DNA from 2 places in the Eggerthella timonensis genome. Region 1 is predicted to be linked to the other one. Evidence: predicted binding sites of a transcription regulator. Region 1 holds the regulator's gene; the other holds the start of a gene.

What was found. The regulator LexA, encoded in region 1, represses DNA repair genes until DNA is damaged. The targets are predictions, from matches to a motif close to CNAACANNTGTTNG.
Region 2: a site for LexA is predicted at 3,483-3,496, ahead of uvrB (excinuclease ABC subunit UvrB). Genes of this name have one in related genera too.

Annotation. Positions count from the first base shown of each region.
Region 1 is NZ_FXXA01000002.1:2,517,335-2,532,676, forward strand. Features, by position in the region: gene C1A15_RS10505 (ATP-binding cassette domain-containing protein) at 1-310, opposite strand, end outside; gene C1A15_RS10510 (hypothetical protein) at 714-983, opposite strand; gene lexA (transcriptional repressor LexA) at 1,126-1,764, shown strand; gene hflX (GTPase HflX) at 1,850-3,160, opposite strand; gene miaA (tRNA (adenosine(37)-N6)-dimethylallyltransferase MiaA) at 3,360-4,313, opposite strand; gene miaB (tRNA (N6-isopentenyl adenosine(37)-C2)-methylthiotransferase MiaB) at 4,321-5,700, opposite strand; gene C1A15_RS10535 (stage V sporulation protein S) at 5,716-6,066, opposite strand; gene C1A15_RS10540 (ATP-binding protein) at 6,223-7,308, opposite strand; gene rny (ribonuclease Y) at 7,321-8,853, opposite strand; gene C1A15_RS10550 (regulatory protein RecX) at 9,108-9,812, opposite strand; gene recA (recombinase RecA) at 9,814-10,872, opposite strand; gene pgsA (CDP-diacylglycerol--glycerol-3-phosphate 3-phosphatidyltransferase) at 11,135-12,364, opposite strand; gene rimO (30S ribosomal protein S12 methylthiotransferase RimO) at 12,370-13,683, opposite strand; gene C1A15_RS10570 (YajQ family cyclic di-GMP-binding protein) at 13,699-14,196, opposite strand; gene C1A15_RS10575 (helix-turn-helix domain-containing protein) at 14,338-15,342, opposite strand, start outside.
Region 2 is NZ_FXXA01000002.1:3,621,984-3,637,325, forward strand. Features, by position in the region: gene C1A15_RS15520 (MFS transporter) at 1-177, shown strand, start outside; gene C1A15_RS15525 (12alpha-hydroxysteroid dehydrogenase) at 272-1,039, opposite strand; gene uvrB (excinuclease ABC subunit UvrB) at 1,237-3,387, opposite strand; gene C1A15_RS15535 (YeiH family protein) at 4,183-5,256, shown strand; gene coaE (dephospho-CoA kinase) at 5,346-5,945, opposite strand; gene mnmA (tRNA 2-thiouridine(34) synthase MnmA) at 5,942-7,009, opposite strand; gene C1A15_RS15550 (acyltransferase family protein) at 7,250-9,181, shown strand; gene rpsA (30S ribosomal protein S1) at 9,277-10,494, opposite strand; gene C1A15_RS15560 (Fur family transcriptional regulator) at 10,974-11,384, opposite strand; gene C1A15_RS15565 (P-II family nitrogen regulator) at 11,570-11,908, opposite strand; gene C1A15_RS15570 (ammonium transporter) at 11,922-13,202, opposite strand; gene C1A15_RS15575 (GNAT family N-acetyltransferase) at 13,384-13,899, shown strand; gene C1A15_RS15580 (YegP family protein) at 14,098-14,271, shown strand; gene C1A15_RS15585 (inorganic phosphate transporter) at 14,315-15,342, opposite strand, start outside.

The DNA of each region.
Region 1 (15,342 bases):
ACTCGTCCTCGATTTCCAGCAGCGTGCGCAGCTTGACGGCCGTGGAACCGTAGTCGCAAGCGAACTCCTCGAGCGTCGCAGGGGGCGATGAGGTGGATTGCCGGCACACCGTGCCGCGCGTTCGAGGCGACACGCTGCCTTGATCGGGCGTCAGGATGCCGCACACGCAGTGCACGAGCGTGCTCTTGCCGGCGCCGTTCGGCCCGACGATGCCCGTCCAGCCGTTCGCGAACACAAGCGAGACGTCGTCGAGGGCGCGTTCGTCGGCGCCTTCGTACGTATGGGAAAGATGGTGAGCGGTTATGAACATGGCGACCTCCGTCGAAGAGGCGCACGGATGGCTCTGCGCAGCGTTCAGCGATGCCGATGAAAGGGAGCCGCGCGAATCGGAGCTAGCGGATGAAGCGCGAGGCGGAGTCGAGAACGATGACGAAAGCGCACCCGATGCGGCTGGTTGATGCATGCAAGGGGCGATGATAGGGCTTTCGTTATCGCTTCATGTTCCTTGTCTCCTTCGCGAAGCGCCTGCCGACATGGAAGCGCGGCGGCGCGGTTTGTTGCTGCTCGGCCGAGTCTACCACGACGCGCAGGATGCGTAAACCCCCGAATGGACGCGCCTCCGGGGTGGCGGAGGCGCTACGCAGCCACAGAAACGCAGCATCTGTGGATCAGGGAACGGCCGCACGGGCCGACGATGAGCGGAAAACGGCTGGTTACAACCCCATGAGCAGGCTGGCCAACGCGAGCGCCCCGAACGCGCATCCGCCGACGACGGCCTGCCAGCGCTGCATGCGGCCGAACGACACGCCTTGCGCCGTGCCTGCGCGCAGCGCGGACGCAAACGATGCGCTGCCGTGCTTCGATCGCGCAGCGCCTCCGTCTTGGGACGGGCGCTCGGGAAACGAGATGATGCGCGCGCGTCGAGCAGGCGCCGAATCCAGCTTCGGCTGAAGGGCCGAGGTTCCCTCAACAGGGTACTTCATCTCAAAATTCTTCATTTTATGCCCTCCTGCTCTTGCGTAGAACCTTTGTTCGCGTATATAATAGGTCGAACAAAGGTTCATGTCAATAGGAATTTCATACATTTGTTCGGTAGAAGATAGAGCGGCGACGAAAGGACGATCCATGGCCGAGAAAGTGACGAAGCGCCAGCAAGCGGTGCTCGACTGCATCGAGGAGTGCATTCGAGAGAAGGGGTACGGCCCGACCGTGCGCGAGGTATGCCAGAGCCTCGGCCTCTCCTCCCCTTCCACCGTGCACGTGCACTTGAAGGCGCTCGAGGAGAAGGGCCTCATCAAGCGCGACCCGCTCAAGTCGCGCTCCATCGCGCTCACCTACCCGCTCGAGGACGCCGCCCTGGCCACCAACGTGGTGCAGCCCAGCTTCAGCAACATCGTGAGCGTGCCCCTCGTGGGCAACGTGGCCGCCGGCTCCCCCATCCTCGCCGAGGAGAACATCACCGACACCCTGTCGCTTCCCACCGAGATCGTGGGCGACGCTCCTTCGTTCCTGCTCTCCGTGCGCGGCGAGAGCATGATTGAGGCAGGCATCAACGACGGCGACTACGTCGTGGTCAAAGAGCAGCCCGTCGCGAACAACGGCGACATCGTCGTGGCCATCATCGACGACGGCGCCACGGTGAAGCGCTTCTTCAAGGAAAGCGACCATATCCGCTTGCAGCCGGAGAACTCCACGATGGACCCCATCATCACCACCGACTGCGCCATCGCCGGCAAGGTGGTCGCGGTATTCCGTCGCCTCTAGCGCTGGCGCCGCACGCCGGACGAACCAACAGCGCCCCCGTCGCTCGATGAAGCGACGGGGGCGCTTGCCGTTCCTTAGAGTAACTCTAAGCTATTGCGAACGGCCTGAAGAGCCCGGCGTACGAAGGGCCCGCGAGCATGACGATGTGCGTGCCCTCCTCCTCGTGCGCCTCCGAGAGGATACGGCACCGCTCGTGAGCGATGGAGACGAGGTCGCCCCGGTTGTAGGGGATCAGCACGTCGAGGTGCTCGTCCTGCGCCGAGGCGACGCGGGCGATATGCTCGACGAGCTCGCTCACGCCCTCCCCCGTCGCCGCCGACGCGAACTGCGCCTGCGGATGGCGCGCCTTGAGGACGCCGAGACGCTCTTCGTCGAGCAGGTCGCACTTGTTGAACACGAGCACGCGCAGCAGGTCCTGCGCCTGGATCTGCCCGAGCACGTCTTCCACTGCGGCGATCTGCGCCTCGTACTCGTCAGAGGACGCGTCCACCACGTGTAGCACGAGGTCGGCGCCCGTGATCTCGTCGAGCGTCGACTTGAACGCCTCGACGAGCGTGGTCGGCAGCTTCTGGATGAACCCGACCGTGTCGGTGATGGTGATCTCGCGGCCCTCGGGCAGCTCGAACTTGCGCGTGGTGGAGTCGAGCGTGGCGAACAGCTTGTCGTAGGCCAGCACGTCCGCATTCGTCAGGCGGTTGAGCAGGCTCGATTTCCCGGCGTTCGTGTAGCCGGCCAGCGCCACCTTGAACATGCCGCTCTCGTAGCGGCTCTCGCGCTGCACGGCCCGCACGTCGGCCAGGTGCTTGAGCTCGCGCTTGATCGATGTGATGCGCTTGCGCACCATGCGGCGGTCGACCTCGAGCTGGCTCTCGCCTTCGCCGAAGCGAGATCCCACGCCGCCGCCCATGCGGTTGGAGGCCAGGTGCGCCCACATGCCGCGCAGGCGCGGCAGCAGGTACTCGTTCTGGGCGAGCCGCACCTGCAGCCGCCCTTCCTTGCTGGTGGCGTGCAGGGCGAAGATGTCGAGGATGAGCGCCGTGCGGTCGATGACCTTCACGTCGCGGCCCATCGCCTTCTCGAGGTTCGCTTGCTGCGAGGGCGTCAGCTCGTCGTCGAACACCACGAGGTCGGCCGCGTGGGCGCGCGCGAGCTCGGCCACCTCCTCGGCCTTGCCCGTGCCCACGAACGTGCGCGGGTTGGGCGCGTCGAGCTTCTGCGTGGTGGTGGCCACCACGTCGGCGCCCGCCGTGTCGACGAGACGTTCGAGCTCGGCGAGCGACGATACCAAAGGCCAGGTGGAGCCGGGGCGGTCGACGCCGACGAGCACGGCGCGCTCGCGGCGATCTTCGGAAACCGGGGTCATGCCCCGCGTGATGACTGATTCGAATTCCGTCATGGATGCAACCTTTCGATGCAGAGATGAGCGCACCGGGCATCGGCGCCGGCGCGCGAAGACAGTCGGAAGCGGTGTCGGCCGCTAGAGAAACGCGTGCGCTGTCTGCATGATAGGTGCTCCGATCTTGAACGGTTCGACGGCAGAACCCTGCCCGTGGCTCCGTATCATACCACATGCGCCCTTCCGTCTGGGGAAACCGTCAGGCAACGTCGCCGTTCAACAGCCCAAGCGCCTCGTCGGCGAGTGACGGCAGCTCGCGCTTCGTCGCGTCGAGCCACCGGATGCGCGCGTCCTTGCGGAACCACGTGCGCTGCCGCTTCGCGTAGCGCCGCGTGGCCAGCTTGATCCGCTCGACGGCCTCGTCGAGGGAGATGCGCCCGTCGATCGCGTCGACGATCTCCTTGTAGCCGATGGCCTGGGGCGCCGTCACCCCTTCGCGGAAGCCGCGCGCGAGCAGCCCCTCCACCTCGGCCACGAGTCCCGCCTCGACCATGGCTTCCACCCGCGCGTCGATGCGCGCGCGCAGCACATCGGGGTCGACGGCCAAGCCGAAGAAGGTCGCGGGCACGAGCTGCGGGAGCCGAGAGAGCCGGGCGCGCTGCGCGGCGTACGTCGTGCCCTCTTCGAGCAGCTCGAAGGCGCGCACGACGCGCTTGACGTCGGCGGGCGGGATGAGCGCCGCGCTCGCCTCGTCCCGCGCGGCGAGCAGCTTCCACAACGCCTCTGCGCCTTGCTCGCGCGCCACGGCCTGATAGCGGTCGCGCACGGGATTGCCCACCTGCTCGCCCGCGGGGAAGTCGTACGCATCGACGGCCGCGCGCACGTAGAAGCCCGTTCCCCCCGCCAGCACGCTGCGCTTGCCACGCGCGTCGATCGCGCGGAAGCAGCCGCGCGCGTACTCTTGGAACAGCGCGGCGGAGAACGGCTCGCCCGGGTCGACGAGGTCGAGCCCATGATGCGGCACGAGGCGCTCGGACGCGGGCAGCTTGCCCGTGCCGATGTCCATGCCGCGGTAGATCTGCATGGAGTCGGCGCTGACCACCTCCCCGCCCAGCTCGAGCGCGAGCAGCTGCGCGAGGTCGGTCTTGCCGGACGCGGTGGGCCCCACGACGCAGACCACGGGAGCGCCCAGCGCGAACGAAGCCTCCGTCAAGGCCGGCTCAGCGTGCGGAGGCCGCATCGCGCTCGCCCACGACCTCGCCCGCGAGGTACCACGTCTTCGCCTCGTCCACCCGCACGCGCACGATGCTGCCCGCAAGGTCCTCCGCGCGCGTGCCCGCAGGCGCCGGCGCGTGCACGGTCTGGTTCTTCGGGCTCTTGCCCGCCAGCAGGCCCTCGTCGCGCTTCGACGAGCCTTCCACCAGCACGTCGATCGTGCTTCCCAGATCCTGCTGGTTCGCCTCGAAGGCGCGCTTTTGCACGAGGTCCACGAGCCGGTCGAAGCGCTGCTGGATCACCTCGCGCGGCGTGTCGTCGTCCATGGACGCGGCCGGCGTGCCCTCGCGCTTCGAGTAGATGAACGTGAACACCTGGTGGTAGCCCACCTCGTCCACGAGCCGGTACGTGTCCTCGAAGTCCTTGGCCGTCTCGCCGGGGAACCCGACGATGATGTCGGTGGACAGCGCGATGTCGCCCACGGCGTCGCGCAGCTTCGCGATGAGGCCCCGGTAGTGGTCGCGCGTGTAGCGGCGGTTCATCGCGGCGAGCACGGCGTCCGAGCCCGACTGCACGGGCAGGTGAAGCGCCGGCATGAGCGACCGCAGGGTCGCGAACTTGCCGATGACCTCGTCATTGAGGTCCTTCGGATGGCTCGTGGCGAACCGAAGGCGCTCGATGCCCGTCTGATCGAGGGCGTCGAGCACCGCGGCGAAGCGGGGCGAGCCGTACAGGTCGCGCCCGTAGGAGTTCACGTTCTGGCCGAGCAGCGTGATCTCCTTCACGCCGGCGGCCACGTAGCGCTCGGCCTCGGCGACGATATCCTCGAGCGGCCGCGACTTCTCGCGCCCGCGCACGTACGGCACGATGCAATACGAGCAGAAGTTGTTGCAGCCGATGGTGATGGGCAGCCATGCCGCCCACTCGTGCTCGCGCGCCGTGGGCAGCTCGGTGGGGAACGACGACGCGGCGTCGAGCACCTCCACCTGATGGCCGCCTTCGGCGAGCGCCGCCTCGAGCAGACGCGGCAGCGAGCCGAGGTTGTGCGTGCCGAACACCACGTCGAGGTGCTTCAGCTCTTCGACGAGCTTCTCGCCGTCGCGCTGGCCGATGCAGCCGCCCACGGCGACGATGCGCTTCGACAGCGGCGTGCCCGCACGCAACGGGATGTTCTTGAGCGAGGCGACCTGGCCGTACAGCCGCGTGTCGGCGGCTTCGCGCACGCAGCAGGTCATGAACGCAACGATGTCGGCGTCCTCGATGGCGTCGACCGCCAGCGCGCCCAGGCCTTCGAGCATGCCGGCGATGCGTTCGGAATCGTGCTTGTTCATCTGGCATCCGAACGTGCGGATGCAGAACGTCAAGTTCGTGAATGGGGTATGCATAAGCTCGTTTTCGTTTCAGCGGGTCTCGGGGGCGGAGCGGTGGGAATCGTCGCTCAGAGGCTGAGCGACGCCGCGCGTGTAGCGCGGATCCACCGTGAAGCGGATGGCGGTGCGGTATTCGCCGTCGATGACGATGTCGGCGAACGAGGGGACGCAGGCGATCTCGATGCCGATGGGAGACAGGAAGCCGCGGGAGATGGCGATGGCCTTGACCGCCTGGTTGACCGCGCCGGCGCCCACCGCCTGGATCTCGACGCTCACGCCGTCCTTCACCATGCCGGCGATGGCGCCGGCGACGGAGGCGGGCGACGACTTCGACGATACCTTCAAGCAGCCAACGTCTGGCTTATGTTCGGAAGTGGGCATGCCTATCCTTTGTCGTTGGGTAGTCCGTATGGTTTGCTGTGTATGCTGCGATAGGATTCCGTTGTGCGTGAGATAGGTTATTCTTATGCTCTATCCATTCTACTCATTAACGCTATGGCGCGCAACCTGCGGCTATGCTGTTGTCAAGCGGGTTCGTCACCGTAGCTTCTCGATGGGGATGTGGATGCGCACGCCGTCCTTGCCCACGCGCACGTCTGGCTTCACCTCGGGCTCCAAGTAGTAGTCGCGGGCAAGCTCGGAAAACGCGCGCGCGATGCGCTGGGAGAACGCATCCAGGTCGTCCGGCGCGATCTTGAGCCCGCGAGCGTCGGCTGCCGGCGCTTTCGACGGACGAGAGCTCGGGCGCGGCTCGGGGTCCCCCTCGATGCGCACGCGGTTCACCAGCGCGTCGACCGGGGCGATCTCGCCGTCCAAGATGCGGCGGGCCGAGCGCTCCGACAGAGCCAGGCCGAGCGCCTCGGCCTCCTCGGCGAAGCCGGCGGGATCCACGGCCACGGACAGGCGCTTGGCCACCGGCAGCTCGGAGGCGTCGGTGCAGAACGCGCGCATGGCCGAGGTGAGCGAGGAGAGCCCGAAGGCGTAGAGCGTCGCCGCGATGTCGGTGAGCGAGCCGAGGTACACGGTACAGTCGTGGCGGCACTCGATGGCGAACTCGCAGGCGGTTCGCAGGATGTTCTTCGGCCCGCGCACGGCGATGCTCCCCGATTCGGTGCGCTCGAACACGGGGAAGCTCGACTGGTCGGCCTTCTCGCCGAGGCGGTCGAGGTCGGTCTCCACGACGAGCGCGGCGCCCTTTCCCGCGTCCGAGGCGACGACGCGCGCCGTCTCGGCGTTGACCGCGATGGAGTACAGCGCCATGCCGCGGCCGTGGACGCCCCATTTGTCCATGTGCATGCTGTCGAGCTTGGACGTGACGCGCGGCTCGAAGATGCGCTCGTGCATGGCGGCGGGCACGCCGTCGCCGTCGTCGATCATGACGAGCCGACGACGCTGCCCCTCGCGGGACACGGCGAGGAAGATGCTCTTCGCGTGCGCGTCGCGCGCGTTGCGCAGCATCTCGATGACGATGTCCTCGGTGGAGCGGATGTCGTGCGCCGCTTGCCGACGCTCGGCTTCGGCGCTCTTCAAACGGACGAAGCCATCCCCGAGGTCGGCCTCGACCCGGAGATGGCTATCGCCGCATACGTTCTCTATGAAGGCTTCGAGCGCTTCGTCGGCCACGGGGCGCGCGCCCTACTTCGCGACGCCGACCGCGCGGCTCTCGCGGATGACCACGACCTTCACCTGGCCGGGGTACTGCATCTCGTTCTCGATGCGCTGCGCGATGTCGTGCGCGAGCACCGTGGTGGCGGCCTCGTCCACCGTGTCGGGCTCCACCATCACGCGCACCTCGCGGCCGGCCTGGATGGCGTAGGTCCGCTCCACGCCCTTGTACGAGCTGGCGATCTCCTCCAGCTTCTCGAGGCGCTTCACGTAGGCGTCGAGGGTCTCCTTGCGGGCGCCGGGGCGCGCCGCGGACACGGCGTCGGCCGCCTGCACGAGCACGGCCAGCACGCTGGACGGCTCCACGTCGTTGTGGTGCGCTTCGATGGCATGGACGATCTCGGCACGCTCGCCGAAGCGACGGGCCAGATCGGCGCCGATGACGGCATGGCTGCCCTCCACCTCGTGATCGACCGCCTTGCCGAGGTCGTGCAGCAGGCCGGCGCGTTTGGCCGGGATGGGGTCGAGCCCCAGCTCGGACGCCATGACGCCCGAGAGGTAGGCCACTTCGAGCGAATGGTTCAGCACGTTCTGGCCGTACGAGGTGCGGTAGCGCAGGCGGCCGAGCGTGCGCACGAGCTCGGGGTGCAGGTCGTGGATGCCGGTGTCGAACGTGGCCTGCTCGCCCGCTTCCTGGACGCGCTGGTTCACGAACGCCTCGGCCTTGCCGAACATCTCCTCGATGCGCGCCGGATGGATGCGGCCGTCGGCCACGAGGTTCTCCATCGTCACGCGGCCGATCTCGCGGCGCACCGGGTCGAAGCACGAGATGGTCACGCACTCCGGGGTGTCGTCGATGATGAGGTTCGTGCCGGTCAGCTGCTCGAACGAGCGGATGTTGCGGCCCTCGCGGCCGATGATGCGGCCCTTGAGGTCGTCGGAGGGGATGTGGATGGCGGACACGGTGGTCTCGGCCGAGTGGTCCGCCGCGACGCGCTGGATGGCCAGGCTGAGGATCGAGCGGGCCTTCTTGTCGGCTTCGGCCTTCGCGCGGGCCTCGGCATCGCGGATGATGGCCGCGGACTCGTGCGTCACCTCGTCCTTGAGCGTGTCGAGCAGCTCCGCCTTCGCCTCGTCCGGCGTCATGCCGGCGACGCGCTCGAGGCGGTAGCTCACTTCCTGCGCGGCCTCGTCGAGATCGCGCTCGCGACGTTCGAGCTGGCCCTGCATGGACGAGATCTGATGCTCGCGGGCGTCGAGCGACTCCACGCGGCGGTCGAGCGATTCCTCGCGCTGCGAGATGCGGTTCTCGGCGGAACGCACTTCGCGCAGGCGCTCCTTGCTCTCGGCCTGCGCCTCCTGCTTCAGCTTGAGCGCTTCGTCCTTCGCTTCGATGATGGCCTCTCGGCGCAGCGTTTCGGCTTGTCGTTTCGCGTCGTTCACCACGGATTCGGCCTCCTGCGCCGCGCGCTTCGTGGACGCGTTGACCAGGTAGCGGGTGACGACGAAGCCGAGGGCGATGCCGACGACGGCTCCGATGATCAGCCAGATGAATTCGGGCATACGCTCCCCCTTTCGTTTCAGTTTCCAGTAGAGCGGTACATACAAGGGACATAGACATAAAAAATCCCGGAGAAAACCGGGCATGAACGAACGCACGCGATACGGGTGGCATCGTATGAATTTGTCTATAAGAAGTACCCTCATCAGGTACGATCATTCAAGCTGCACTATATGATAAAGGTTGTGCCCGAATTGTAAAAGCCCTGACAAGAAATAATCTGAAAAGCGGGGGCGGAATGCGGGTAAAACGGCCCCTACCCCTCGACGGGATGCGCTTCGCACCAGAGTCGGGCGGCCGTCGACGACACCGAGGAGCTGAAGCCCTTCTGGGCGAGGCGACGGTAGGCGGCATCGCGTCGGTTCTTCGCCCGCGGCGGCTTGCGGTCGAGCAGCGCGAGGGCGCGCTCGACCTCGCCCGCATCGTCGCCGTCCCGCTCGGCGAGCGCATCCACGCCGTCGGCGTCGATGCCGAGCCCCTCGAGCTCCGCCGCGATGCCGCGCTTCCCACGCCCCTGGGCGAGGCGGCTGCGCACGAGCACGTCGGCGAACCGGGCGTCGTCGACGAGGCCGCAGGCCAGCGCGCGCGAAAGCGCCGCCTCGACGGCCTCGGGCTCGAAACCGTCGCGCGCGAGGCGACGGCGCAGCTGCTCGCTCGCCTGCTCGCGCACGAGGCAGAGACGCTCGATCTTGCGGAAGGCGGCCTCAGGGTCGGCGAACCGGGCGCCATCGGCGCCGTCGAGGGCCTCCTCCGGCTCGAAACGAAGGCCCTTGACGCGTGCGCAGGGGCCGTCGGGGTGATTGCCGGATGCGCCGCGGGCGGCGTCGCGAGCGTGCGGGCCGTCGGAAGCCTCCCGAGAACGGGAGGGCTTTGCGGCGTCGGCGGCGGGCGCCTTGCCCTGCTCGATGGCGGCGATCTCCGCGCGCAGGCGGGCGCGGAGATCGCTCGGGGACTCGGGCATGCTACTTCTTCTTCGTCGGCTTGGCGACCGGAGTGAGTGCGTTGGCCTCCTCGGTCGAGCGCGTGATGATGGGGATCTCGAAGGCCTCGCGCACCTTCGTCTCCAGCTCGTCGCGCAAATCGGGGTTCTCCTTGAGCGTCTGCTTCGCCGCTTCGCGCCCTTGGCCCAAGCGCTCCTCGCCGTAGGTGTACCACGCGCCGCTCTTCTTGGCCACGCCGGCCTCGACGGCCATGTCGACGATGCAGCCTTCGCGCGAGATGCCCTCGCCGTACATGAGGTCGAACTCGGCCTGGCGGAACGGCGGGGCCACCTTGTTCTTGACCACCTTGGCGCGCACGCGGTTGCCCACGATCTCGCCGTCCTTCTTGATGGAGTCGATGCGGCGGATGTCGATGCGCACGCTCGAGAAGAACTTGAGGGCGCGGCCGCCCGTCGTGGTCTCGGGGTTGCCGAACATGACGCCGATCTTCTCGCGCAGCTGGTTGATGAAGATGCACGTGGTGTTCGACTTCGACAGCGACCCGGCCAGCTTGCGCAAGGCCTGGGACATGAGGCGCGCCTGCAAACCCACCGTGGTGTCGCCGATCTCGCCCTCGATCTCGGCGCGGGGCACGAGCGCGGCCACGGAGTCGACCACGACGGCGTCGATGGCGCCCGAGCGCACGAGCATGTCGCAGATCTCGAGCGCCTGCTCGCCGGTGTCGGGCTGCGAGATGAGCACCTCGTCGATGTCGACGCCCAAGCGCGCGGCGTACACGGGGTCAAGCGCGTGCTCGGCGTCGATGAAGGCCACGATGCCGCCCATGGCCTGCGCCTCGGCGATGATCTGGAGCGCGAGCGTGGTCTTGCCGCTCGACTCGGGGCCGTACACCTCCACGATGCGCCCGCGCGGAACGCCGCCGATGCCGAGTGCCGCGTCGAGCGGCAGCGCGCCGGTCGGGATGACCCCGATGTTGAGGTCGTGACCGCCCTCGCCGAACTTCATGATGGAGCCCTTGCCGAACTTGGTCTCGATCTGATCGGTGGTCAGCTTGAGCATCTTCGATTTTTCTTCGTTCATGCGGTTCCTTCTCTTCCTGCCGCGAGCGCCAAGGACGCGGAGCGTTTGCTGCTTACCATTATACGAACATATGTTTGTCGGTCAAGCATTTTCGCGAAAGAAGCTTGCAACCCCAGTATAGCGTCGCCGTATCACGTCCCGATGGCGCGCATCCAGCGCGCAGCACCTCTCGATCCAGCGCGCCTACCACGCCGAAGGCACGCGGTTTCCACGTTTCTTGCCACCCGATCCAACGCGGTTTCCCCGCGACGCTCGCGCGATTCTAGCGCGTTTCCAGCGCCTCGAGCGCGAACTCGAGCGCCGCGCGCACGGTGAGCAGGCGAACCTCGTCGCGCGTTCCGGGGAAATGGCAGCAGCGTGCGCAGGTGAGAGCCGCATCCGCGCGGCCGATCCACACGGTGCCCACCGGCTTGCCCGGCTCGGCCCCGCCCGGCCCGGCGATGCCCGTCACCGACACGGCCACGTCGCACGCGAGCGTGCGCCGGGCGCCCTCCGCCATGGCGCTCGCCGTCTCCTCGCTGACCGCGCCGCACAAGGCGAGCGTCTCGCGGCCCACGCCCAGCACGTCGCGCTTCACATCGGACGAGTAGCTGACGATGCCGCCGCGCACGACGTCCGAGCTGCCCGGAACGTCGGTGAGCGTCGCGGCGATGAGGCCGCCCGTGAGGCTCTCGGCCGCGCCGATGGTCTTCCCCGCCGCGCGGGCTGCCTCCAGCACGCGCCCGGCCAGCTCGTCGAGCGCCTCGGGCGCGATGCTCGCAGCCTCCTCGGCGTCGAGCGCGCGCACCGCCGACCCGTCGGCCGCATCCGCTTCCGCCGCCGCGCTCTCGGCAACCTTCGCCGCGCGCTTCGCGCGCTTACCCGACGGCGTGAACCCGAGGATCTCCTTCGCCTTCACGAAGTAGTCGAGCATCGAGACGATGGTGAGCGCCACCGCCACGAGCATGACCGCCCACGACACGAGGTACAGCGGGTTGTGCAGCACGCCTTGCGGGTCGGTGATGACCACGCTGTCCTTGACGATGAACAGCACGATGGCGATGATCTGCGTGACGGTCTTCGCCTTGCCGTACCAGCTGGCCGCGATGACCACGCCCTGGCTGGCCGCCACCATGCGTATGCCCGAGACGATGAACTCGCGCGTGAGTATGACGAGCGCCACCCACGAGGGCAGCACGCCCAGCTCGATGAGCGCGAGCAGCGCGGCCGCCACGAGGATCTTGTCGGCCAGCGGGTCGATGAACTTGCCGAAGTTCGTCACTTCGCCGCGGCTGCGGGCCAGGTACCCGTCGAGGCCGTCGGTGGCGGCCAGCAGGATGAAGATGCCGGCGGCGATCCACGATTTCGACGCCTCGGCGTCGGGCCAGAACGGGAAGTACTCGGGCCACGGGCTGATGATGGCCACCACGAACACCGGCACGAGGCAGATGCGCAAGAGCGTCACCACGTTCGCCGGCGTCCACAGCTTCTCGTGGACGGGACCTTGCGCCATCGCGCTCACTCCCCTTCCATCTCGTAGAGCAGCGTGTCGGCGATGCGAACGCGCCGCACCTCGCCCGGCTCGCCTGCGGCGAGGTAGGTGACGCCGTCCACCTCGGGCGCCTGGCACATGGCGCGCCCGAACAGCTGGCCGTCCTCCTCGAACCCCTCCACGAGCACGTCCATCTCGCGCCCGACGCGCGCGGCGATGCGCGGGCAGCACACGGCGTCGGCCAGGTCGCGCAAGCGCTGGGCGCGGTCGGCCTTCTCGTCCTCGTCAACCTGGTCGGGCAGGTCGTAAGCGCGCGTGCCCTCCTCGCGCGAGTACGGGAACACGCCCACGTAGTCGAACAGCCCCTCCTCCACGAAGGAGCACAGATCCTCGAACTGCTCGTCGGTTTCGCCGGGGAAGCCCGCGATGAGCGTCGTGCGCAGCGTGGCGCCCGGCACGTGCGCGAGCACGCGCTCGACGAGGGCCATGAACTCCTCGCGCGAGCCCGTGCGGTTCATAGCGCGCAGGATGCCCGCGTCGACGTGCTGCAGCGGGATGTCGAAGTAATCGCACACGTTCGCGTGCGCGGCCACGGCGTCGAGCAGCTCGTCGGTGAGGCCCTCCGGCTGTATGTACATGACGCGGAACCACGTCTGCGGGAACTGCTCGGCCAAGGCCGACAGAAGCCTCGCCAAAGACGACGGCTCCTCGAAGTCGGCGCCCCAGCGCCCCGTGTCCTGGGCGATGAGCACGATCTCGCGCGCGCCGGCCTCCACCTGAGCGGCCACGTCGGCGCGCACGTCGTCGAGCGGGAAGCTGCGGTAGCGCCCGCGGATGTAGGGAATGGTGCAGTACGTGCAGAAGCGGTCGCAGCCGTCGGAGATCTTCACGTAGGCCGACACGGAGCCCGGCAGGACAACAGGCGCCTCGGCGTCTCTCGCGGGGAGCTCGTCGAGCCCCAGCGCCTCGGCCGCGACGGCGGCGATGTCGTCCTCGCGGCTGCACGGCACGAACGCGCGCGCCTCGACGAGCTCGCCCGCCAGGTCGTCGCCGTAGCGCGCAGGCATGCAGCCGGCCACGATGAGCGCCGCCCCTGCCGCCACGTTGGGCAGCCCCGCAACGTCGAAGATGGCCTCGAGGCTCTCCTCCGTGGCGCTCTGGATGAACGAGCAGGTGTTCACCACCACGGCGTCGGCGCAGGCCGGATCGTCCTCGATCGAAAAGCCGGCCTGCACGAGCCGCGCGCGCATGCGAGCCGTGTCCGCCTCGTTCTTCGCGCACCCCAGCGTGACGAAGGCGACGCGGGGCGCAGCGAGCGCCGCGTCAGATGAGCGTTCCATAATGGCGCGACCGTCCTAGCGGTAGTTGACGAACTGGAGCGGCTGGCCGTAATCGTTGCCCTTGAGGAACGCGATGACCTCCTGCAGCGCATCGCGCGACGGCGAGCTGACGCGCAGCTTGTCGCCCTCGATCTGCACCTTCACCTTGAACTTCTCGGCCTTGATGTCCTTGTTGATCTTGCTGGCGACGTCCTTCTCGATACCCTCGACGATGGTGGCCTTCTGGCGCACGCTCTGGCCGGCGGCCGCCTCGGGCTCGGCCCACTGCACGGCGGCGAGGTCGATCCCGCGGCGGATGAGCTTCGAGCCGATGACGTCGATGACCTGCTTGGCCACGAAGTCTGCCGGCGCCGCCACCGTCATGGTCTTGCTCGCCTTGTCCAGCGTTATCTCGGCCCCCGAATCCTTCAGGTCGTAGCGCTGGGCGAGCTCCTTCTTCGCCTGCTGGAAGGCGTTGTCCACCTCCTGCATGTCGACCGTGGACACGACGTCGAAGCTGGATTCCTTGGCCATGAGCGTTCCTTTCCGCACGACGCGGCCCGCGCTTGCGGGCCGCTCGAATTTTCGTTTGCGCACAGCATAGCGCATTTTCGCGTTCAGGCCGGCAATTTCAGAGGCGCTCCACGACGAGCGGGCGCTCTTGCCGGTCGGGCCCTACGTCGCTTGAGACCCGTCGCCGGTCGCCGAGCCCTCGCCTGCGCCTCCCGCGTCGGAGTCGCCGGCGGCGTCCGTATCGCCCGCGTCCTTCTTCTTGGCATCCGGATGGTCTTCGTACCACTGCTCGAGGTAGGCGTCGAAGTCTACCGTGGCCATCGGCATGCCGCTCGCGTCGGCGCCGTCGAACTCGACCGCCTCGCCGTCCGCGGTGATGGTCACGCCGTCGCTCGCCCAGGCGGCGAACGACCAGGTGCCGCCTTCGGTCAGCTCGACCGTGTCCTCCTCGCCGCCCGAGAACATCTGATCCGTCGCCACGCCGTCTTGCGTGATGACGGCGTACACGGGCGTGTTCTTCGCGATCGAGTACGTCACCTTCAGGCTGGTCGGGGCCGTCTCCTTGGGCGCGGGCTGCGGCTGGGCGCTCTCGGCGCTGCCGTCCGACCCGCTGCCGTCCTGCGTCGGATCGGTGAGCCCCGTCACCGGCAGCTTCGTCATATCCTCGTTGGAGCCGCCGCCGTTGTTGCCGAACACGAGCACGAGCACCACGACGAGCAGCACGAGGATCACGCCGCCCGCGATGATGAACGGCAGCTTCGACTGCACGACGCTCGAGGCCTTCGGCCCTGCGTAGAAGTTCGTGTACTCGGCGTTCGGAAGCGCCGCATGGCGGCTGGGATGCGTGCGGTCCTCGGAGTAGAGGCGCCCCGCCCCGCCGCTGCGCGTGCCGTAGTCGCGGCCGTAGTCGCGCCGGTCGTCGTACATCGTGCGCCCGAGCGCGTTCTGCCGCGGCGGGCGCTCGTCGGCCTGCTGGGCCGGCCGGGCGCCCTGGCGCGCAGACGAGCGGGCGGTGCGCGACGAGCCGCCCCGATCGAAGCCCGAGGGCTGGGCGTCGTTGCGGGCGCGCCCCACCTGGTAGGCGTAGGCCTCGTCCAGGTACATGCGCGTCATCTCGGTGGGGTTGAGGCCCACGAGGCGCGCGTAGGCGTTCACCATGTTGCGCGC
Region 2 (15,342 bases), 1.1 Mb from region 1:
GTGGCGGCCGAAGCCATGGGCGTGGCCGCGTTCTTCGTGGTGGACGGCCTCGTGTGCATCGTGCTGGGGCTGACGGTGTACTTGTTCAAAAGCGTGCGGGCCCTCGACCACGGCGAGCCGCACATCGTTCGCGACAGCGCATTGGAAAACGGCGGAGTGGACGGATCCCAGCTGTAGCGGACAGGAACGCCTCCCCAGCATCGAAGCGGGGCTGCTCTCAATCGAGCAGCCCCGCTATCGCCGAGTTAGGGCGGAGTATTCGCAGCGGATCCTACGGCTTCATGCCCGACCCGCCCTGCACCATGATGGTGTCGCCCGTCACGAACGAAGCGTCGGGGCTGGCCAAGAACACGCACACGCGTCCCACGTCTTTCTCCGCGTCGCCGAAGCGTCCGAGCGGGATGGCCTTCATGTTCTTCTCGTACATCTCGGGTTCGCGCTCACGCCACTCTTCGAGCGCTTTCGTCATGACGATGGGGCACACGATGTTCACGTTGATGTTGTCGGGGCCCCATTCCGAGGCTGCCACGCGGCTCATGCCGCGAATGCCCTCTTTCGCCGCCGCGTAGGAGCTTTGCCCCGGGTTTCCACCGATGCCCGCGCCCGACGCGAAGTTGATGACGGAACCTGCCGACTCCTTGAGGTAGGGGTAGGCATGCTTCATGTAGAAGAACGTCGCGTACAGACCCGATTGCACGGCCAGATCGAAGTCCTCTTTAGAATGCTGCACGAGCGTCAAACCCGAGGCCGACGCCTGCGCGTTGTTGATCAGCACGTCGATGCGTCCTCCGAAATGCGCGGCACCCGCCTCGACGGCAGCCTGCACCTCGTCCTCGACCGCGCCGTTGGCAAGGTACGTGAACACCTCGGAGCCGAAGTCGCGCTCAAGCTCCTCCTTCGCCGCTTCCATGCCGCCAGGGAACAGATCGGTGAGGATGAACTTCGCGCCCTCGGTCGCGAACGCTCGCTCGATACCGCGCGCGATGCCGCCACCGCCGCCGGTGATCAGCACCACCTTGTCCTTCAAACCCATGTCCATGCTCGACTCCTTCGATTCGACTGCATCGTCTGGGACGTATGGTATCGCGGGCCGACGCGCGCACGAGTTCATGCTCCGAGAGCTCAAAGACGTGTTCGGCCAGCGGCCTCGCACCTCGAAACGTCCACATCCAGCGGCGCGGTTCGCACGACGAACGGCCAGACGCCGCTCGCAGGCGTCGTGCCAGGAAGCAGCCGCTACGACCTTCGGGCGCTGCCGTACGCGGCGTTCTTGCGGTTGCCGTAGGCGCTGCCCTTGCGCGCGCTCTTCTTGAGGTCCTTCAACACGTCGTCCTCGCTGCCGCCCTCCACCTGCACGCGCAGCTTGACCACCTGGTCGCGCAGGCGCGCGGCCTCCTCGAAGTCCATGTTCTTGGACGCAGAGGCCATGTCGTCTTCCATGGATTGGATGATGCGCAGCACTTCCTCGCGCGAGAGCTCGGCCAGCTCCTTGTTCACCTGCTCGGCCGTAGTGGAGCCCATCTCGTCGGTGACGTAGCTCATGATGTCGTTGATGGCCTTGCGGATGGTCTGCGGCTCGATGCCGTGCTCCTCGTTGTACTGCATCTGGATGGCGCGGCGACGCTTCGTCTCGTCGATGGCCAGCGCCATGGAGTCCGTCATCTTGTCGGCATACATGATCACCTGGCCCGACACGTTGCGGGCCGCACGGCCGATCGTCTGGATAAGCGAGCGGTGGTTGCGCAGGAAGCCCTCCTTGTCGGCGTCGAGGATGGCAACGAGGGACACCTCCGGCAGGTCCAAGCCCTCGCGCAGCAGGTTGATGCCCACGAGCACGTCGAACTCGCCGCGGCGCAGGTCGCGCAAGATCTCCACGCGCTCGAGCGTGGCGATGTCGGAGTGCATGTAGCGTGCTTTCACGCCCTGATCCAGCAGGTGGTCGGTGAGGTCTTCCGCCATCTTCTTCGTGAGCGTGGTGATGAGCACGCGCTCGTTGCGCGCAGCGCGCTCCTTCGACTCGTCGATGATGTCGTCGATCTGCGATGCCGAGCCGCGCACGATGATCTCGGGGTCCAGCAGGCCGGTCGGTCGGATGATCTGCTCCACCTGCTGCTGCGACACCTTCTGCTCGTAGTCGCCCGGCGTGGCCGACACGTACACGAACTGAGGGATGCGGTCCTCGAACTCGTCGAAGCGCAGCGGGCGGTTGTCCAGGCAGCTGGGCAGACGGAACCCGTGCTCCGCCAGCGTGATCTTGCGCGAGCGGTCGCCTTCGTGCATGCCGCGGATCTGCGGAACCGTCACGTGGCTCTCGTCGATGATGCAGAAGAAATCCTTCGGGAAGTAGTCGATCAGCGTGTAGGGCGGCTCGCCCGGCTCGCGGCCGTCCATATGGCGCGAGTAGTTCTCGATGCCGGAGCAGAAGTTCATCGTCTCCAGCATTTCGAGGTCGTAGTTCACGCGCATCTCGAGGCGCTGCGCTTCCAGCAGCTTGCCTTCCTCCTTGAACTGCTGCAAGCGCTCGCGCAGCTCGTCGCGAATGGTACCGAGCGCGCGGTCCATCTTGGGGCGCGCGGTCACGTAGTGCGAGGCGGGCCAGATGGGCAGCGCCTCGAACTCGTTGAGCACTTCGCCCGTCACGTTGTCGATCTCGGTGATGGACTCGATCTCGTCGCCCCAGAACTCGATGCGGATGGGATGGTCGGCATACGGCGGGAACACGTCGAGCGCATCGCCGCGCACGCGGAACGTGCCGCGCTTCTGCTCGTAGTCGTTGCGATCGTATTGGATGTCGATGAGCTCGTGGATGACCTGGTCGCGATCCATGTCCTTCTGCTTGTCCACGAACACGGCCATGCCGGCGTAGTCCATCGGCGAGCCGATGCCGTAGATGCACGACACCGATGCCACTACGATGCAGTCGCGTCGCGACAACAGGGCCGAGGTGGCCGCATGGCGAAGCTTCTCCACCTCTTCGTTGATGGACGCGTCCTTCTCGATGAACGTGTCGGACGAGGGCACGTACGCCTCGGGCTGGTAGTAGTCGTAGTACGAAACGAAGTACACCACGGCGTTGTCGGGGAAGAACTCCTTGAGCTCGCTTGCCAGCTGCGCCGCGAGCGTCTTGTTCGGCGCCATGACGAGCGTGGGCTTCTGTACGGCCTCGATGGTCTTCGCCATGGTGAACGTCTTGCCGGAGCCGGTCACGCCAAGCAATGTCTGGTAGCGCAGGCCGTCCTTGATGCCCTGTGCCAGCTTCTCGATGGCCTGCGGCTGATCGCCCGCCGGCTCGTACGGCGAGATCGCCTTGAACGGCGTTGCGGCGAGGCGAACTTCGGGCAGCTTGCCCTCCATCTCGATGCCTTCGATATTGGAAAGATGAGCCATGCTGCTCCTTCCGAACAAACAGCGTAGCGCCGACACGTCGGGCTGCGCAACGAAAAATCTCATAAGAGAACCAGTGTAGCACAGCACCTTTGATATGAACATATGTTCGTTAGTAAATGGTTACGGAGCAGGGGGCAATCCGCATCGGAAACCCTCCTCCCCGCCTCCCCGCCCCGGCCGCGACACCATGCCGACGGCGCCGGTTCGTTCGATCCACTGGCTTGGAGAAAGAACGAACGCGTTTCTTCCCGCTTCTCTCTTAAAGGCATCGAATTCGATGCCTTTGAATCGCGGGTTGTGAAGGCTTTCCCGCAAACCTAGGAATTCGACTACATCACGGTTTCGCAACCAGTTCTGTATCGTGGTTTTCGGCGCCGACGATCGGTAGCGAGCGATATCGGTAAGCGACACGTAGTCTTCATATTCTGCGTGCGTTATGAGAGAAATCGCCAGTCCTCGCGCTTGTATCGTCTCATGACCGGACATAACAGCATGCACCCCTCTGAGGCGTTCCGAAATCTGAGAGGGTCCTGCGGATCCTGCAAGCATGATGCGGGCGGCGCGGAACATCCGTCGCCTCGATGGGCATCCGACCGAGCGACGCGATCGGCAAGCGCTTGCACTGGCTCTTTTTGCTTTCTGATAGTATATCACACCGTAGCAAACATTTGTTCGTAAATATTGGAAAACAATGCGGATTTGCAGCACGCAGCGACACTGAAGCAGTGATATACTCTGTCGCCGTTGACGAGGGAATGCGAGGCGAGGGCCCCGCTTGCGACAGAAGGGCCGATCGTGACCAACGTGCTGAAGAATCTTCCCGGGCTTGCGGTGTGCGCGGCCATCGCCGTGCCGTGCTGGTTCATCGGGCAGCTGTTCCCCATCATCGGCGGGCCCGTATTCGCCATCCTGGCGGGCATGGCCATCGCCGTGTTCTGGAAACAGCCCACGCGCGGCCCCGTGCAGACGGGCATCGCCTTCACCGGCAAGAAGGTGCTGCAGGCCGCCGTCGTGCTGCTGGGTTTCGGGCTGAACCTCGCGCAGATCGCGCAGGTGGGCATGATGTCGCTGCCCATCATCGGCTCCACCATCGCAACCGCGCTCATCACGGCGTTCGTGCTGCACAAGGTGCTGCACATGCCCTCCGAGATCTCAACGCTCATCGGCGTCGGATCGTCCATCTGCGGGGGCTCGGCCATCGCGGCCACCGCCCCCGTCATCAAGGCGCACGACCGCGACGTGGCCCAGGCCATCTCGGTCATCTTCCTGTTCAACGTGCTGGCCGCCCTCATCTTCCCGTCGCTCGGAGTGGCGCTGGGCATGTCCAACGAGGGCTTCGGCCTGTTCGCCGGCACCGCCGTGAACGATACGTCCTCGGTGACGGCCGCCGCCGCGGCATGGGACGGCATGCATCCGGGATCCAATGCGCTCGACCAGGCCACTATCGTGAAGCTCACCCGTACGCTGGCCATCATCCCCATCACGCTCGTGCTGGGCATCTGGGTGGCGCGCCGCGAAAGCCATGATCCCGCCGCGCTGGAGGCGCAGGAGCACAGCGTGGTCAAGCCCGCCGGCAAGCTCGGCGGCTTCAGCCTGCGTCGTGCGCTGCCCGTGTTCATCGTGCTGTTTTTGGCTGCATCCGTCATCACCACCGTCGCCGTTGCGGCGGGCGTCGATGTCGCGCTGTTCGAGCCGCTCAAGACGCTGTCGAAGTTCTTCATCGTAATGGCCATGGCCGCTATCGGCCTGAACACCGACATCGTGCATCTCGTGAAGTCGGGCGGCAAGCCCATCCTCATGGGCCTCTGCTGCTGGATCGCCATTGCCGCCGTCAGCCTCGGCATGCAGCACGTCCTCGGCCTCTGGTAAGCCGCCGACGAGCACAGTCAAGCGTCGGCAAGGAAAAGGGCCCCAGTTCTGAACCGAACCGGGGCCCTTCGTGTGCGGCGCGACGACCCTTACAGGTCCTTCGAATACTCGCCCCACCAGGCGAGCACCTTGTTGCGCATCTCATCGGGAGTGCCGTCGTTGTTGAACACCACGTCGGACGCCTCGATGCGGTCGGCGTCGGTGATCTGCTGGGCGATGCGGCGACGCACGTCGGTCTCATCCCAACCGCTCTTCACGGCGCGCTCGATGCGCAGGTCGATGGGCGCCAATACGGCGATCACCACGTCGGCATCGTAGGCGAGCGACGTCTGGCGGTTCTTGAACACCGAGTGCTCCACCACGACGGCCTTGTGGCCCTCGGCCTCCAACTCGGCCACGCGGTCGGTGAACGCCTCTTCGATGCGCGGCAGCGTGATGCGGTTGAGCTTGCGCGTTTCCGCAGGGCTCACGAACGCCTTGGCGGCCAGGGCGCGGCGGTCGATCTCCCCGTCGGCTCCCAGAATGTCCTCGCCGAACGTCTCGACGAGCTCGGTTTTCACCGTGTCCCACATGAGGACGTCGTGGCCCACCTGGTCGAGATCGATATTCGGCAAGCCCTGCTCGACGAGCACCTTGCGGGCCGTGGACTTGCCGGCTCCCATGCCGCCGATGATGAACAGCTTCTTCATGCGTGCACTACCTCCTCAATCATGCCGCCTCCCAATACGGTGTCGCCGTCGTAGAGGACGGCGTATTGGCCCGGCGCCGTGGTTGGCTGCGGACTCCGCAGCGCGAGCGATACGCGCTGGTTGTCTTCCGGCTCTATGATACACGCACAGGGACGGCTCCGGTAGCGAAGTTTCACCATCGCGTCGTACGGATCGCCGAGCGTTGGATACGCCTGCCAGTTCATGGCGCCCACCACCACCCGGTCGATGAGCGTGTCGTCGGCGAATCCCACCACGAGCTCGCCGGTCGAAGGACGCTTCTCCACCACGTAGTACGGCTCGGGCCCGGCTACGCCGATGCCCTTGCGCTGCCCCACCGTGTAGTTCGACAGCCCCTCGTGACGGCCGAGCACCTCACCCGCACGGTCCACGATGTTCCCGGGCGCGTCCTCAACCCCCCTCGCGCGCAGAAACGGCCGGTAGTCGCCCTCGATGAAGCAGTTGTCTTGGCTTTCCGCCTTCTCGGCCACCGCAAGGCCCAAATCGGCCGCGATCACGCGCACCTCCGCCTTCGTCATGGCGCCGAGCGGCAGCACGAGGCGCGCCAGCTGCTCCTGGCTCAGCAGCGACAGCATGTAGCTTTGGTCCTTGCGGGCGTCGAGCGCCGTTTTCACCACGAACCTGCCCGAATCGGCCAAGCGGGCGATGCGCGCGTAATGGCCGGTGGCGACGCGCTCGCATCCGCATTCGTCGGCGACGCGCAGCAGCGCGGGCATTTTGCAGCGCGCGTTGCAGCCCACGCAGGGACTCGGCGTGAGCCCTGCGGCGTACGAGGAGACGAAGGGCCCCACCACGCAGCGCTCGAAATCGTCGACGCACGTCGGCACCGCATGGGGAATGCCCAGCTGGGAGCATACGGTCGCCGCATCGGCCACCGCGCGCTCGGTGGCGGCGTTGTCGCGGAACCGGCAGGTGACGCCCACCACCTCGTACCCGGCGCGCATGAGCAGCGCCGCCGACACCGCGCTGTCCACCCCGCCGCTCATCCCGAGCGCGATGCGCCCGTTTCCTCGATCGCTCGACACGAAGCACGTCCTTTCTCGTTACGGAGCCTCCAGTATAGAGGATGCGACGGCCCCGGGAAGGCACGGCTCGCGGCGCGGAACCAGACTCATACGAAGATCTGATTTTCAATATTTCGTGGAAACACCCTTCTTCACGGTACGTTGCCGCTGCGGAGCCATCTTGTTGTGCAAACATTGCTATACTGAAAAACTTGCGCGTCATGCGCTTATATAGGTTACGCAGGAGGGTCACGGAAGCATATGTCGGGGACGAAATCACGCTACATTCCCGCGCTCGATGGTTTGCGCGCATTCGCCGTTCTCGCCGTCATCGCCTACCATCTGGGCATGCAATGGGCTCCGGGCGGGCTCTTGGGCGTCACGGTGTTCTTCGTGCTTTCAGGCTACCTGATCACCAGTTTGCTGCTCATCGAATGGGACAACACCGACACCATCAACCTGCCGCAATTCTGGCTGCGCCGCGTGCGCCGGCTCATGCCCGCCATCGTGCTGGTCATCGTATGCACGGCCGCACTGTGCACCCTGCTCGACCACAGCCTGCTCACAAAGCTGCGCGAAGACATGTGGGCCGCGCTGCTGTGGGTGACGAACTGGTGGTACATCTTCCAAGACGTATCGTACTTCGACGCGCTGGGCGCCCCATCGCCGCTCACCCACTTCTGGTCGCTCGCCATCGAGGAGCAGTTCTACCTCGTCTGGCCCGTCGTGCTGCTCGTCGCCCATAAGATGGGCGCGAAGCGCACCACCATGCGCAACGCAACCCTCGCGGTGGCTCTGCTGTCCGCGCTCGAGATGGCGTTGTTGTACAACCCGCTCGACGATCCGAGCCGCGTGTACTACGGCACCGACACCCGCGCCTTCTCGCTGCTCATCGGCGCGTGGCTCGCGTTCGTATGGCCGTCGCACCTGTTGGGCGCGCAGAAGAGCGTGCACCTCACGAAGCAGGTGCGCACCATTCTCGACGGCGTCGGGATCGTCGCGCTCGTCGCGCTGCTGGGCCTCATCGTGTTCGTGGACGGCTTCTCGCCGTTCCTCTACCGCGGCGGCATCCTGCTGGCCTCCATCCTCACCGCCATCGTCATCGCGGTGATGGTGCATCCTGCCAGTCTCCTCGGGCGCATCGCCGGGGCGAAGCCGCTCGTATGGATCGGCCTGCGTTCGTACGGCATCTATCTGTGGCACTTCCCGTTGTTCCTGCTCATGAACCCGCGCAATTTCACAGGCGAGACGCCGTGGTGGATGTACCTCGTGCAGGTGGCCGTCGTGTTCGCCTGCGCCGCGTTTTCGTACCGCTTCGTCGAGAACCCGCTGCGCAAGGGAGCCATCGGCACGTTCGTGAAGGGAGTGCGCGAGCACACCATCGACCTGCGGGACTGGATGACGCGCCATGCGTTGCTGTACGGCGCGGGCGCGCTCGTCACGGCGGTGGCCGTCGTAGGCCTCATCGTCGTGCCTCCCACCTCGGCCATCGGCGCTGCCGACTTGCTGAAGGACGAGCAGGCCCATACCTCGCAGATGCCGGAGCTGCCCGTCGACGACACGGCGGCCGAGCAGCCCAAGCTCGACGTGCTCATGATCGGCGACTCGGTCTCGGTTCGCGCCATCCCGCAGTTCGAAGAAGCGTTCCCCTACGGCGCCCTCGACGCCGCCGTGAACCGCCAGCTCTATGCAGGCCGGGAGACGTTCGACTTCTACGACGACCAGAACATCGTAGGCGGCGTGGTGGTGTTCGCGCTCGGCACGAACGGCGCGGCGAGCGACGAGCAGCTCGACGAGCTCATCGCAGCGGCCGGCCCCGACCGCCAAGTGTTCTTCGTGAACACGCGCAGCCCTCAGTCGTGGGTCGGGCAGACCAACGGAGCCATGTTCGACGCAGCGGATCGCTACGAAAACGTGCACGTGATCGACTGGTACACGGCCAGCGCCGACCACGACGAGTACTTCGATGGCGACGGCACGCACCTCACCGAAGAGGGCGCGCAGGCCTACATCGGGCTCATCCACGATGCCGTGGAGCCGCTGCTGCCCGAACATGCCGAGAACGACGAGACCGCCGTGGTGAAGTCGCCGCTCGAGCTGGCCGCCGACGGCGCGCAGAAAGCCGCGTCCGATGCCGTGCACGCCCTCGCTGCGCGCGCGGCAAGCGGCCTGGCCCCCCAGCCGCAGCAGTAGCGCACCCGCAAAGCTAGCGCATCGAATCCCTGAACGCAAAGAGGGCCGGTCTTGCGACCGGCCCTCCTATTCATGCATGGTATTGAAGCTGGACGTTACTCCGCAGCCTCGGGAGCGGCAGCTTCCTCGGCGGGGGCGTCGGCCTTCTCGACCTTCTTCTTGGCCGGCTTCTCCTCAACCTGGATGGACTCGTCCACTTCGATCTCGAAGCCCAGGTCGGCCGCGGCGGCCTTCATGGACAGGGAGATGCGGCGACGCTCGGGGTTGATCTCCATGACCTTCACCTTCACCTCGTCGCCGGCCTTCACGACCTGAGCCGGGGTGTCGATGTGGCGCATGGCCATCTCGGAAATGTGCACGAGGCCCTCGATGGACTGGCCGAGCTCGATGAACGCGCCGAACGGCACGATCTTCGTCACCTTGCCGTCGACGATGGTGCCCACCGGGTAGCTCTCGACGAGCTTGACCCACGGATCCTCCGTCGTCTGCTTGAGGCCGAGCGAGATGCGCTCACGCTGCAGATCGACGTCCAGAACCTCGACCTCGACCTCGTCGCCCACCTTGACGACCTCGGACGGATGGTTGACGTGGTTCCAAGACAGCTCGGAGATGTGCACCAGGCCGTCGATGCCGCCGAGGTCGACGAACGCGCCGAAGTCGACGATCGAGGAGACGGTGCCCTTGAGGCGCATGCCCTTCGAGAGCTTCGCGAGGATCTCGGCACGCTCGTTCTTGCGGCCTTCCTCGAGCAGCACGCGGCGAGACAGCACGACGTTGTTGCGGTTGCGGTCCATCTCGATGACGCGGGCTTCGATCTCGGTGCCCAGGTACATGTCGAGGTCCTTGACGCGACGGAGGTCGACCAGCGACGCCGGCAGGAAGCCGCGCAGGCCGATGTCGAGGATGAGGCCGCCCTTGACGACTTCGATAACCTCGCCCGTGACCACTTCGCCGGCCTTGAACTTCTCTTCGACGCGAATCCAAGCACGCTCGTACTCGGCACGCTTCTTGGAGAGGATCAGGCGACCGTCCTTGTCCTCCTTCTGGAGCACGAGGGCTTCGATCTTCTCGCCCAGCTCGACGATGTCGGACGGATCGGCATCCTTGCGGATGGACAGCTCGCGCGACGGGATGACGCCCTCGCTCTTGAAGCCGATGTCGACGAGCACCTCGTCGTGCTCGATCTTGACGACCGTGCCGTCGACCAGATCGCCCTCGTCGAACTCGGTCAGCGTGCCGTCGATCATCGCGTTCATCTGCTCATCGGAGATGTCTTCGAAGTCGATGACGGACGTGTTTTTGATGTCGGTCAAAACGGACCCCTTTCAATTCCTACCAATCGGGGACCCTTCGTCATGATTACTTGCTACTTCACCATGTTCGCTTGTGCAAGAAACTTGCCCGTGCAGCGGTGTAACAAACATGTCTCGGGGGCCTACATTACAATGCGCTTACAGCTTGTGCGTTATAAGCCATAGTAGTATAGCACAGAGGCCCCGGAGGTCCGCGCTCTTTTTAACGAACCCTCACGATAATTCCGATCTCCGCTGAGCTGCGAGAGCGCGCGGTCAATATACGCACATGCACGCTTTTGACAACTAAAACGACCCTATTTGCTTGCGAACGATTGACAAAAGCGTGCATGTGCGAAGAAGCTCCGTCGGGAAATCCCCGAGCCTCCCCCTCTGCCGGGTCAGCATGCAGAACCGGCCTGTCGACCGGGGTCCAGCAGCCCAGAAAAAAGCGCGCCGAAGATGGCGCGCTTGGCATTGCGGGCGAACAGGCTGACGGACTACCCCTTCGCCTGGCACTCCGCGCATACGCCGTCGAAGATGATCTCGTGGTGCTCGATGGTGAAGCCGTGGGCGTCGGACACGTACGACGCGATGTCGTGCTGGTAGGGCATATCGATGTCGAACACGCCGCCGCACACGCGGCACTTCGCATGGTAATGCGGCTTGTTGAGGAAATCGTAGCGGTCGGCGCCGTTGGGAACCTCCACGCGCAGCACCTCGCCGCGGTTCGCCAGCACCCCGAGGTTGCGGTACACCGTGGCGCGCGAGATGTTGGGATGACGCTCGCGCACCACCTCGTACACGTCGGCCGAGGTCGGATGGTTATGCAGCGACTGCACCGCCTCCAAGACGAGCGCTCGCTGAATGGTGTTGCGCGTCGTCGCGCGCTCTGCAGTTTCCGTAGCCATGAGCATCCTGTCGTTCGCATATCTAACCATACTGTTGATTAATTAGGATTATATATCATTAGCATGAAATGGCAAGGTACCGCGTCGAACGGCACCTTGCCTCCCGCGAACGTCCACATCCCCCGCCCTGCCCGCGTCCAAACGCACGACACGCGGGAGAAGGAGGCCTCAGGCCAGCCCCCCCCTTACAGCGCTTCCGAACCGCGCTCGCCGGTACGTATGCGGACGACGTCCTCCACCGGGAAGATGAAGATCTTGCCGTCTCCCACCTCGCCGGTGCGCGCCGTGGCGCGGATGAGGTCGACGAGCGGGCCCGCCTCCGCGTCGTCCACTACGAGCTCGAACTTCACCTTGGGAATCATGTTCAGCATGATCTCGGTGCCGCGGTAGTGCTCCTTCCACCCATGCTGCTTGCCGCAGCCTTGCACCTGCGAGATGGTCATGCCCGACACCTGCGCGGCGAACAGCGCTTCTTTGAGCGGCTCGAGCTTCTCGGGTCGCACGATAGCCGTGATCTTCTTCATGCTCGCTCCTTTCCTAGTCGAGGCCCACGTAGGCCGGGTACGCGCTCTCGCCGTGAGCCGCCACGTCGAGGCCCTGCGCTTCCTCGGCCTCGCTCACGCGCAGGCTGCCCTTGAAGCATGCCTTCACGACGAAGCCCAGCACCACGTCGAGCACGCCCACGAACACGACCGTCACGAGGATGCCGAGCACCTGAGCGCCCAGCAACGCGGGATCACCCGTGTAGAAAAGGCCGCCGCGATCGGTCCACGAAAGCTCGGGCACGCAGAACAGTCCGGTGAGAACGCCGCCCGCGATGCCGCCGATCGCATGGATGCCGAAGGCGTCGAGCGCGTCGTCGTAGCCGAGCTTCCGCTTGAGGAGCGACACGGCGAAGTAGCACACGGGCGACACGACGAGGCCCATGACCACCGCAGCCCACGGCTCCACGAAGCCCGCCGCCGGCGTGATGACCACGAGGCCGGCCACCAGCCCCGTCGCCGCGCCCACGAGCGTGGGCTTGCCCGCGCGCGCACGCTCGGTGAGCATCCACGACACGAGCCCTGCGCCCGACGCCACCACGGTGTTCACCAGCGCGAGCGCCGCCACGCCGTCGGGGGCGAACTCGGAGCCCGCATTGAAGCCGAACCAGCCGAACCACAAAAGCGTGGCGCCCAACGCGACGAACGGCACGTTGTGGGGACGGTAACTCACCAGGCCGAACCCGCGCCGCTTGCCTGCGATCAGGCAAAGGATGAGGCCCGTGAGGCCGGACGAGATGTGCACCACGTCGCCGCCCGCGAAATCGAGCGCTCCGATGGTGTCGCCCACGAGGCTGCCCTCGCCGCCCCATACCATGTGCGCGAGCGGCGGGTACACCACCACGGTCCACACGGCCACGAACGCGCACACCGCGCCGAACTTCACGCGACCGGCCACCGCACCCGTGATGATGGCCGTGGTGATCATGCAGAACGCCAGCTGAAACACCACGTCGGCCATCGCGGGATACGCGCCGTGACTCAGCGCTTCGGGCGCCTCGCTCGTGATGTCGATCACGAGCCCTTGCAGGCCTATCTGATCGAAGCCCCCGAAGAACGGAATCGAGCCGTCGCCACCGTACGCGAACGACCAGCCGCACACCGTCCACGTGATGCCGACGATGCCGAGCACCGCAAACGACATGATCATCGTGCTCACGACGTTCTTACGGCGGCTCAAGCCCCCGTAGAAGAACGCCAGACCCGGCGTCATCAGCAGGACGAGCATCGCGCAAACGATCATGAAGCCCGTCGACCCTGTGTCAAACATATGCATCTACCTCCTTGAAAATCGCACGTCCCATCGGTTACGCTTCGATGATCCCATGCTTTGACCTGGTGTTGAGTCACATCTGCCACTGTTAACACGCCGGGAAACGTCTTGTAACAAACACGAAGCGGCCGCGTTACAATAAGGAAACACGCACGACCGCCCCACCCGCGAAAGGTTGCCTTCCATGAGCATCGCATTCGACGCCGTTCGAACCGCCGACGATCGACAGCGCCTCGCCGCGCTGGCCGACGAGATCTGGCACGAGTACTGGCCCGCCCTCATCGGCGACGCGCAAACCGACTACATGGTGGAGAACTTTCAAAGCCTCGGCGCCATCGAGCGCGACCTGCGCGAGCACGCCTACGAGTACTGGTTCCTGCGCGCCGAGGACGACGGGCGCATCGTGGGGTACACGGGGGGCCGCGCGGAGCCCGAGACGAACCGCTACTTCATCTCGAAGGTGTACCTGCGGGCCGAGGAACGCGGCAAGGGCTTCGCCTCGCAGGCCATCGCCTTCTACGAGCGGCTGTGCCACGAGCGCGGCCTCGAAGCGATGTACCTCACGGTGAACAAGCACAACGACCTCGGCATCCGCGCCTACCTCGGCAAGGGATTCGAAACCATCGACGCTGTGGAAACCGACATCGGCAACGGCTTCGTCATGGACGACTTCATCATGGAGAAACGGCTCGCGCGCTAGCGCATGCTTGCCAGTCCCTTGCGCCGACGATACCTTCACGCAGAGACTCCCGCGGCGAAGAGACGTAGCACCGTGCAAGCCCCGGATGAGGACGGGCTTCTTCAACCCTTGGTTTAACCGCCTGATCAGGTCGAACCGCACTCGCCAAGCGGTGTATGATCGACGAACCCGCTCAATATTCGTGAAAGGTGCAGTCGTATGGGAAAGTTCGTGATCAGGACCACCGACGCAGGATGCCACTTCGTGCTGAAGGCCGACAACGGCGAGGTCATCGCCACATCGCAGGTGTACACGACGAAGGAATCTTGCAAGAAAGGCATCGAGAGCGTCAAGAAGAACGCCCCTGAAGCAACCGTGGTGGAAGAGGACTAAAAGACAGAATGTCCCAAATGGGGACTGTCCCCATTTGGGACCTTTAGAACAGCATCAGGAACAGGTGCGTGAAGGCGAAGGCCAGGAGGCCGCAACCGGGGAACGTGAGTATCCAGGTGAGCACCATCCTGCCGGCCAGACCCCACTTCACCGTGCGGATGCTCTTCTCGGCACCCACTCCCATGATGGCGGTGGTCTTCGTGTGGGTGGTGGATACGGGCATGCCGGTGAACGTGGCCAGGCCGATGCAGAAGCAGGCCGACAGGCACGCGGCGAAGCCCTGGTACTGCTCCATCTTCACCATGTTCATGCCCACGGACTTGATGATCTTCTTGCCGCCCACGGCCGTGCCCAGCGCCATCGTGGCCGACACGAGGATGATCAGCCAGAACGGGAACTCCACGTTCGAGTCCACCGCGCCGCTCATGCCGATCATGATGCCCAGCATACACAGCGACAAAAACTTCTGGCCGTCCTGTGCGCCGTGGAGCACGGCCACGCCCGCGCCCGAGATGATCTGCGCCCACTTGAAGAACGAGTTCGCCTTCGCGCGGCTGAGATGCCAGCACAGCTTCTTGATGAGCCGGGTGAACAGCCATCCGGTGCCGAATCCCAAAAACGTGGAGATGACCAGGCCGTAAATGACCTTCATCCACTCGTCGCCGTTCACGCCCGCCAGGCCGCCCTGCAGGGCGATGGCAGCTCCGGTGATGCCGGCGATGAGCGAATGGCTCTGCGACGTGGGGATGCCGAAGTACCATGCCGCCACGCCCCACACGATGATGGCTACCATGGCGGCGGCCAGCGCGATGAGCGCCGCGTGGTTATCGCCGCCGAAATCGACCATCTTGAAGATGGTCAGCGCCACGGCCGACGACACAGCGGTGATGGCAGCGAGACCCACGAAGTTGCAGACCGCCGCCATCGCGATGGCAGGACCCGGCCTCATGGCCTTCGTCCCCACCACGGTGGCGATCGCGTTAGGAGCGTCGGTCGCGCCGTTCACCACGGTCGCGCCGAGCGTCAGAACAACGATGAGGGCGAGTACCGGATCGCCCATGAGCGCCCCGA